One region of the Ornithinibacillus salinisoli genome, then DNA from elsewhere that is predicted to be linked to it. Evidence: riboswitches for the same ligand, from Rfam matches in the RefSeq annotation. Region 1 holds a riboswitch; the other holds the start of a gene.
The links. A riboswitch is a leader RNA that binds a small molecule or an ion and turns the genes downstream of it on or off. The one in region 1 is predicted to bind preQ1.

Region 1 (4,410 bases):
ATAGTCTAGATGCTCCTTAATTTGGTTTAAATCTTCTCTTCTCTGCATTGGGGTTAGTCCGGTTGAATGGGTTAATAAGTGATGAATTTGGACCGCTTCCATTGGATTTATATTCGGAATATAAAAGTTAGGTAAATGCCTAATGACTGGATCATCTAAAGATAGCTTTCCTTCTTCAGCTAATGTAACGATCGCAAGTGCAGTAAATGATTTCGTTACAGAAGCAACCCCGAAAATAGTATCAGGTGTTACCGGTTCCTGTGTCTTCACATCGCTTACACCGAAGCCTTGTTCATATATAATCTTACCATGCTTACTAACTGCAACAGCAGCACCAGGAATATGCTCTTGCTCCATCCGTTGTTGCATACGCTTCTCAAAAATTGACCAATTCATACCATCACCTCCTTTTTATCTATATCTATTATAGCAAATGCTGATTAATTAGTTGTCAATATTCCAAAAATACACGCCAATCCTCACTAAGAATGTTGATGTTTGTTTAGGCAGTACAACTTACAACTTGCTACGATTGATCTATCGACTAGACAACAAAAAAGACATCCTTCAACTGAAGGATGTCTAGTATCATCACACGTAAGCTTCTGTTTTTTGATACTTCTTCCCAATCTTTACTAACAAGTAAGCGATTGGTGTGTCAATTAATGCAATACCTAATTTAAATACATACTGGGTAACGATCATACCTACAAGTACTCCTGTAGGAACGGTTCCCCAGAAAGCAATGGTAATAAAAAGTGTTGTATCAATTAATTGGCTTGTCATCGTTGATAAATTATTGCGTAACCACAGTTTACTTTCACCATGCTTAGCTTTTAACCGGTGAAATATCGAAACATCTACGTTTTGACTAGCTAAATATGAAAGTAAACTAGCCAAAATCACTCGAAAACTACCACCTAAGATTTCTTCGAATTGCGCTTGAGATTCGAAAACAGGTGCAGCTGGAAGTTGAATAGCTATAAATAGGAAAATTAGTGCAACTACTTGTGTAACAAAACCTGCTTGAATTGTTTTTCTTGCAGCTTCTTTCCCATATAATTCCCCAATAACGTCGGTAATCAAATAGGTAACAACATAAACAATTACTGCTGCAGGTAAAATAAACTCCCCAACACTAAATAATTTAACTCCTAAAATATTAGATATTAATAAAAGTCCTACAAATAACGCATTTAAATATATAAACATGTAAAATTCTCCCTTTGATTTAGAAAAGGAACAAAGCTCTTACCCTCAGGATCTTAGCGATTATCAATTTTTTCTGGGTACATATCATGATTCATCATCCGGTGGTCTGCCATTTGCTCATATTTTGTCCCTGGCTTTCCATAATTACAGTATGGATCAATCGAGATTCCTCCACGTGGTGTGAATTTTCCCCATACCTCAATATATCGAGGATCCATTAACTCAATTAAATCATTCATAATAATGTTCATGCTGTCTTCATGAAAATCACCATGATTACGAAAGCTAAATAAATATAATTTTAATGACTTACTCTCCACCATTTTCACATTTGGAATATAGCTAATATAAACCGTTCCGAAATCTGGTTGTCTTGTCTTTGGACACAATGTCGTAAATTCCGGGCAATTAAATTTCACAAAGTAATCTCGGTTCGGGTGTTGATTATCAAATGTTTCTAACACCTCTGGCGTATAGTCAAAAGCATAATCTGTTCCTTGACTCCCAAGAAGTGTCACATCTTTTAAGTCTTCATCTTTTCGTCCAGTCATTTGTATTCCTCCTTCGTTCATTAATTGTGATTGTTCAAAAATGAGTTTTTACCCGACTTTTTGAACTACCTAACAAGGTTGATTTCTAATAGAGTGTTGCTTTTTCCAAGTAATGAATCTTATGGTAATTGTTATAAACTGCCAAGTAGCCTACAGCTCTTAACACCGCTACGGACAGTGGAGTTTTTCGCCTAGCAATCTCATGAAAAAGTTACTTCGCAGTTTATAGTAAGTAGCAACAAACTATTCAAAAAGAACCAAAAACAAAAAAACCACGGCCTAAGGCACATGGTTTATAATCGCATCATCTGTCCTTAGTTTTTTATAGAGGGTTGAAGCTAAGAACCTCTTCCGTTATTTGTTAACGGATATATAATTGATCCATTTCACTCGACTAATTATATAAGGGAATGAATAGCTTGTCAATGAAATATCTAAATGAATAGATTCCAAGTAAAAAGCTGCTATGTTAGTGGGTCACAACCACTTACATAGCAGCTTTTTATTAATCTGTATAAACGGAATCAATTATTGTTCGCTTAAAAGCTTCTCCTCCCTTTGTTATACCCTCTATATCTATCGTTATATTATAAACTTCGTTCGTTTGATCAAACACTAATACTTTTGATAGATCCGTACCACCACTTACCGTGTATGTTTTTCTATTTTCCTGATTTCTCGATTCTGTTATGCGATATGTTGCTTTTAATGTTTTCTCTTGTACTTGTAATTGATCCACTTCTAAATGATAGTTTACCTGAAGATGATCATTCGAATCTGATTTTTCATTCCGAAGAACGATTGGATTGGCCGTATAATCAGCCAACAATACGTATGCACCATCCTCTTTTGGTGTCATTTTGACTTTCCAATTTCCGGCGATTGGTTTATCGATAGTTAGGTAGTAACTGGTTGAACCTATAAATACTCCGTCTTTATTTTTAGTAGCATCTATTTTCGGTGTAGTCAGATTTCCTTTTGGGTCTATTAATCTGATTTCAGATAAATCATCAGAAGTCATAACATGCAGCCCTATCCGTTGCACACCATCTTCTACAAAAACAGTTACTTCGTTGTTCTCCCTTTCAACCAAAGAACCACCATGTACCCATTGAGTAGCTGCCGATGAATGTACATCTTCACTTGCATTAGGCATGGAAGTTGTACTAGGTTGTTGATTTCCCATTACATAATTTTCGAAAACCGGAAAAGTTGCCCCGGTTCTTATTGTCGTATGGTTCCAATCACCAATTGCTAGCTGTTGCCCACCAGGAAGCCTGCTACTCGATGTAGTTACAACGCCATCATTAGATCCGTACTGTGATAAATACACACCGCCATACCATGTGGAAGAGAATACTGACCCCCAATTCGTACCACCTAGCGTGTAGTAATCGTTGTAATATGCCATCGACTGGTTATCAATTTGAGAACGAAAATGCTCCATATTAGCCATCTGCAATGCATATGTCCCATCACCCTGTGCTCCAATTAAATCAGCGAGCCAACTAGCCCAAGAGCTATACGCCAAATCAGCCAGTTGCGATCCATGGTGCGGACTCGATAATGTAATAACATTGTCTACATATTGCCAAGCCCCATAGTAGGTTAGTGCCGTTTGCGTATCCACGCCACCCTTACTATAAGCTACAACCGTAACTGGTTTTCCAAAATGAGCGGAAATCTCACTAATTTTCTCTGCTAACAACTGTCCATTATCCCACATATCTGCCGATGCTCCACCTGCATCATGCAATTGCACAAAAGCAGTTTGATATCCTGCATCTACAGCTGTTTGGTACATATCATTATCTTCCCAAAAAATCTGTGCAACGTTATTTAGTCCCGGGACAAATAAAATTACGGGGGAATTCGGAACTGGATTAGCAGGTACTGCGCCAATATACCACTCTCCTGGTGTTTCATCATTTCCGTTGTCCACCTTTCCCATGATTGTATAGTCATTCGAATCACCTACTAACGTTGGCGTAGGTATATCATCGGTAAGATCTGAACCTGCCGAAACCGGATAACTTAAACTAAACGAAATCACCATTATGAAACCAATGATTAGCAGCCGCTTTATTCTAAGTTGCATCCTCTTCCTCCTAAGTTTTTTTCACTTCACAAAAAATGTATTCTTAGACTTCAAAGATAATGAAGGATTGGGAGTATTTGGGTCATAGTACCTGGGGGTGGGTAATTTAGATGATTTACTAGAAAAAAATCTCCTTAATAGAGGGTAATCTATCAAGGAAATTTTTATATTGCTATTTTATTTTGGTAATTGTTAACCACTTCAATACGTCTTGAATTTTTTCATCCCAATAGGCCCATTCATGATTACCAACCAGGTCCAAAATCATTCATAGCATTGGAATAAGAATGAAGCAGTATTTTATCAACTGTTATCTGAACAGGAACATCACATTTCACAGGTTCTCTAGTAAAATTACAAATGAATTACCAGATGTTTGTAGCAACTGTTAGTCGACGTCCACAACAATCTCATTATGTTCACGTAACTGTCATTTCTGTCACATATCTGACATTGCTTTACGAATAATCAATTGATATGCTTATGTTAGAATATGTTGGAAATTGTTAGAGTGATGGAATACGTGCGGAGGTGCAAGCATGCTACCTG
Region 2 (4,410 bases), on a different contig from region 1:
ACATCACCCAATGGTACCAAGAAGAGGGATCGAATTACCGAATCTTACTGGAAAAAATGTATTTATTGCAGCTGGTTCAAATGATCCGATCTGTCCAGCCCAGGAATCAGAAGACCTCAAATCATTACTAGAAAAGGCAGGAGCAAGTGTTGTACTGCATTGGGAGAATATGGGGCATCAGCTAACCTATAGTGAAGTGGAAACAGCTGAAAAATGGTATCAAAATTTTTCATAAACAAAACCCGTTCTCACTAGCAGAACGGGTTTCTTTAATTAATTTCTTATAATGATATAAAGAAGATAAGCGGCATACGCAAGTACAAGAATGAATCCCTCTGACTTACCAATCTTATATTTCGTCCTGGAGAATACTAATAATAATACGGTTAAGACGATCATCGCTTTGATATCGAAAAAAACTTTACCATTCACAGGTAATGGAGTAATAACGGATGTTATGCCTAATACGAATAAAATATTAAATATATTACTACCTACAATATTTCCAAGCGCAATCTCACTTTCTTTTTTCAAAGCAGCAACTATTGAAGTGACTAGTTCAGGAAGCGAGGTACCAACAGCTATTATAGTTAATCCGACTAGCGTTTCACTCATTCCCCACGAGTAAGCAATTTCCGTTCCGTTGTCTACCACTAGGTCTCCACCTATGATAATTCCAGTAAGTCCGAGCAGTGTAAAAAATACATTTCTTCCCCATTTTGTTTCACTTGAAATAGGTCCATCTACTTTATTTTTTCTACTTTTCATTGCAACTTCAAAAACATAATACATAAAAATTATTAAAAACAACAATAAAAGAAAACCATCACTACGTGTAATGAGATTTGACCCATGTCCTTGCAAAACAATATCACTAATTAAAATTAGTAATGCAACACTCGCTAATAGTGTAAAAGGGATTTCCTTCCGAATGGTCTCGCTTTCCACTTTCAATGGATATAGCATGGCAGCAACCCCAACAACTAAGGTCAGATTGAAAATATTACTCCCAACTACGTTCCCTAATGAGACTTCTGCCGTTCCTTCCATAGCTGCAATTATACTGACAGTTGCTTCAGGCGAACTTGTTCCAAAGGAGACAATGGTTAAACCAATAAGTATAGATGGCACACGGAGTAACCGAGCAATGTTGGAGGATCCATCTACAAAATAATCCGCACCTTTTATTAACAAGGCAAAACCAACAACCAATAGTAGATAAGCCATAGATTCCTTCCTTTTCTCATGTAAGTTACTATTTATAGTGTATTACGAAATGACCATTCATACCATTAGAATACGTGATAAAGCAAACTTGAATAATAAAAAAGATTACCAAGAATCCCAAGTTGACAATCTACGAAATTTAACAAACTAATCTAATGACATTCCCTGCCGGATCCACGACTTCATTATCATGCTTAACAGTTACACCCATACTGTTTAATTTACTGACTGTTTGTTTCACAGCCTCTTCACTTGGAAAAACAAGCTCAAACCAATTAAGGCCAACACTATTTTTCACTGGTGGTTTAGCTCCTACTCCATTCCATACATTTAAACCGATGTGATGATGATAGTCTCCAGTTGAAGCAAATAATGCACCTGGATATTTCGTTACAATTTTAAACCCTAAACCATTGACATAAAATTTTTCCGTTTCCTCTAAATTTGCAACATGCAAATGGATATGACCTAATATAGTATCCTCTGGCATTCCATTCCATTCTTTGTCACCTTCTGCAAGAAGATTATCTCCATCCAGTGGCTCTGTCGCCATAGCTACCTGCCCTTCTGTCCAATTCCATTCTGATGATGGTCGATCACGGTATACTTCAATGCCATTCCCATCAGGATCATTAAAATATAAAGCCTCACTTACATAGTGGTCCGAAGCACCTAATGGCACACCGGATCGAATACTATGTTTTAAAAAAGATGAAAGGTCTGCTCGCGTTGGTAATAAAATAGCAAAGTGGTATAAACCAGTTGTTTTTGCTTCTCTTGATATAACTTCTGGCGGTTGCTCCAATGATAGGATTGGTGTTTTCCCATCTGCAGTTAATACTACGCTAAGGCTCGATTGCTTCAATACGCGAAACCCCAATATATTTTTATAAAAATGAAGTGACCTTTCCAAATCAGTCACATTTATATTGACCTCCCCAACATAGGTTGTTGGTTTTTGAAAAAATTTCTTTTCCATGAAATAGCCTCCTTTATCTAAAGTTACTTTTTTAAATTAACTTACTTATAGTAATTATTATAAGACTTACTAACTTCACGTGTCAATAAGTGATGCTAATGTGTTTGGAGTAATATTGTTTCATTTTGGAAAGCTATATCTAGGCTTGTAAATAATAGAAAATCTAATACAAAGTGACATAGTAATGGTGGGATCACATATATTTAAGTCGAACACTTTCTAATGTGTTTTGCTTTTGTATAAAGTCATTTAAAGATATACTTAAATGGCTTTTATATGTAGCACGTGGTTCGAAACCATCCCACGTAAAAAAACTAAGGAGAGATTTCTATGAAAAATAAAACGTTGGTTGTTAACGCATTAATTGCAGCGTTATATATCGCTGTGTCTGCACTTATTGTTCCTTTTGGTTTTACAAATATCCAATTCCGCATTTCTGAAGTATTTAACCACCTTATTGTTTTTAACAAAAAGTACTTCTTCGGGATCGTTGTAGGTGTGTTTATCTATAATTTATTTTCACCATTAGGTTGGTATGATCTCGTCTTTGGTGTTGCACATTCTGCTATTTCATTAGCAATTATTATTTTTCTATCCAAATTTGTAAAGAATATCATAGTGCTACTAATTGCTAATACAATCGTCTTTACATTTAATATGTTCATTATTGCATTTGAACTAAATTTGGTACTTAATTTTCCATTTTTACTTACGTGGCTAACTACAGCCGCTGGCGAATTTACGGTATTAGCTATTGGAATCCCAATCGCGTATGCTTTAAATAAACGTGTTCAGTTTGATAAACTAATATAAAGTGAAATTTCATTCAGTAGGTCTTACTATACGTTACAATCTGGATACCTTTAAGCCTAACATCACGATCTGCACTTAGGTGCTTAGCAGATTGTGATGTTTTCACTTACATAAGGAGTGTTAGGATGATTGTTAGAGAACGAGAAAATGAATTTATTATGATTGAGCAGCATAACCACGCTCTCACATCTGGGGACATCATGTCCCACTGGAAAGATTCATTATTTCATGGGAAAGCCAATAGAAAATCCGTAGAAACAGCCATTTATATGCACGATTATGGATGGAAGGAATTTGATAAGCAACCCTTTTGGAATGATCAGACACAGGCACCATATACATTTTCTGATTTTCCTACCTATCCAAAGATTATTCTTTATGCACACGGAATAAATGAGGTTGAAAAAAAGGACATGTATGCAGCCCTGCTTTGTAGTGAGCATTATACTAGATTCCTTCTAAATCATACATCCGTTGAGGCACAATCATTTGTAACGGAAGAGAAAAAGCGTCAAAAACGGATATTAAAGAGCCTTGGCAACATAGATAAGCTTTTGTTCCGCTTTCATTATGGACTTCTTCAGCTCGGAGATAATCTTTCCCTATTCCTATGCTTAAACGAGCCAGGTGTCGCAAAAGAAAAGGAACACCATTTTTTCAAACACGGAATTCCATTAGCTTCCAGTATAGAAGGAGTCAATCAATCTACATTGGGGGTAGAATGGATCGATAATCAAACGGTTTCCGTACACGAGTTTCCGTTTGATCAGGCGTTTACCGTTGCTTTTAATCAAAAAAAAGTAAGCAAAGCTTCCATTAAGGAGCTCGGTTTGATTAATGCATATGAAGAAGCTTCTTCTGAGAAAGTCACCGTTCAACTTGTACCTGAACCTTAAACACCTATAAAAAACTTTTCTTTCTAAAGCCAAACGATTACACGATAGGAAGATTAAAATGTTACTTATTCAACGGTAATGTCTTAATTCTTAGTTGATGTAAAATGCGAAATAACTGCTATGTGACCATTGGTTATTTTCTCTTCACCACTGCTATGATCGACCGTTTGGCATTTTATACTTTAGCGCCTCATCTTTTTGGCGCAGTTTATGTATGATTAGCAACAAAGTACGAAAACACCAAAAGAAAAATCCAAACTAACTCGAATTCTAATAGAATTTCGAATCATAGTTCAGATTTTTCTTTGACTAAACACCTTAGTCCCCATCTATTCATTACATGGATTTCAATCTTTCTTGTAAACTTGCGAACTCCTCATTAATTTGTTTCATCATTGTTTCCATACCTTCTTTTTTTGACTCATTTTCTCGTAGGAAGATGGGTTCGCCATAAATAAGTTTTGGTTTAATCCGTTTAAACAAATCACTAAAATT

Region 2: linked by a shared signal. The riboswitch ahead of ACFSTA_RS02640 (QueT transporter family protein) and the one ahead of queF (preQ(1) synthase) in region 1 are both predicted to bind preQ1.

Annotation. Positions count from the first base shown of each region.
Region 1 is NZ_JBHUMI010000017.1:12,513-16,922, reverse strand. Features, by position in the region: gene ACFSTA_RS14110 (serine hydrolase domain-containing protein) at 1-396, opposite strand, end outside; gene ACFSTA_RS14105 (queuosine precursor transporter) at 592-1,212, opposite strand; gene queF (preQ(1) synthase) at 1,266-1,763, opposite strand; PreQ1 riboswitch class I at 2,072-2,118, opposite strand; gene ACFSTA_RS14095 (esterase/lipase family protein) at 2,269-3,861, opposite strand; gene ACFSTA_RS14090 (DeoR family transcriptional regulator) at 4,401-4,410, shown strand, end outside.
Region 2 is NZ_JBHUMI010000005.1:29,199-33,608, forward strand. Features, by position in the region: gene ACFSTA_RS02625 (alpha/beta hydrolase) at 1-235, shown strand, start outside; gene ACFSTA_RS02630 (calcium/sodium antiporter) at 274-1,227, opposite strand; gene ACFSTA_RS02635 (VOC family protein) at 1,367-2,206, opposite strand; PreQ1 riboswitch class I at 2,486-2,530, shown strand; gene ACFSTA_RS02640 (QueT transporter family protein) at 2,537-3,019, shown strand; gene ACFSTA_RS02645 (DUF3891 family protein) at 3,145-3,915, shown strand; gene ACFSTA_RS02650 (lysophospholipid acyltransferase family protein) at 4,252-4,410, opposite strand, start outside.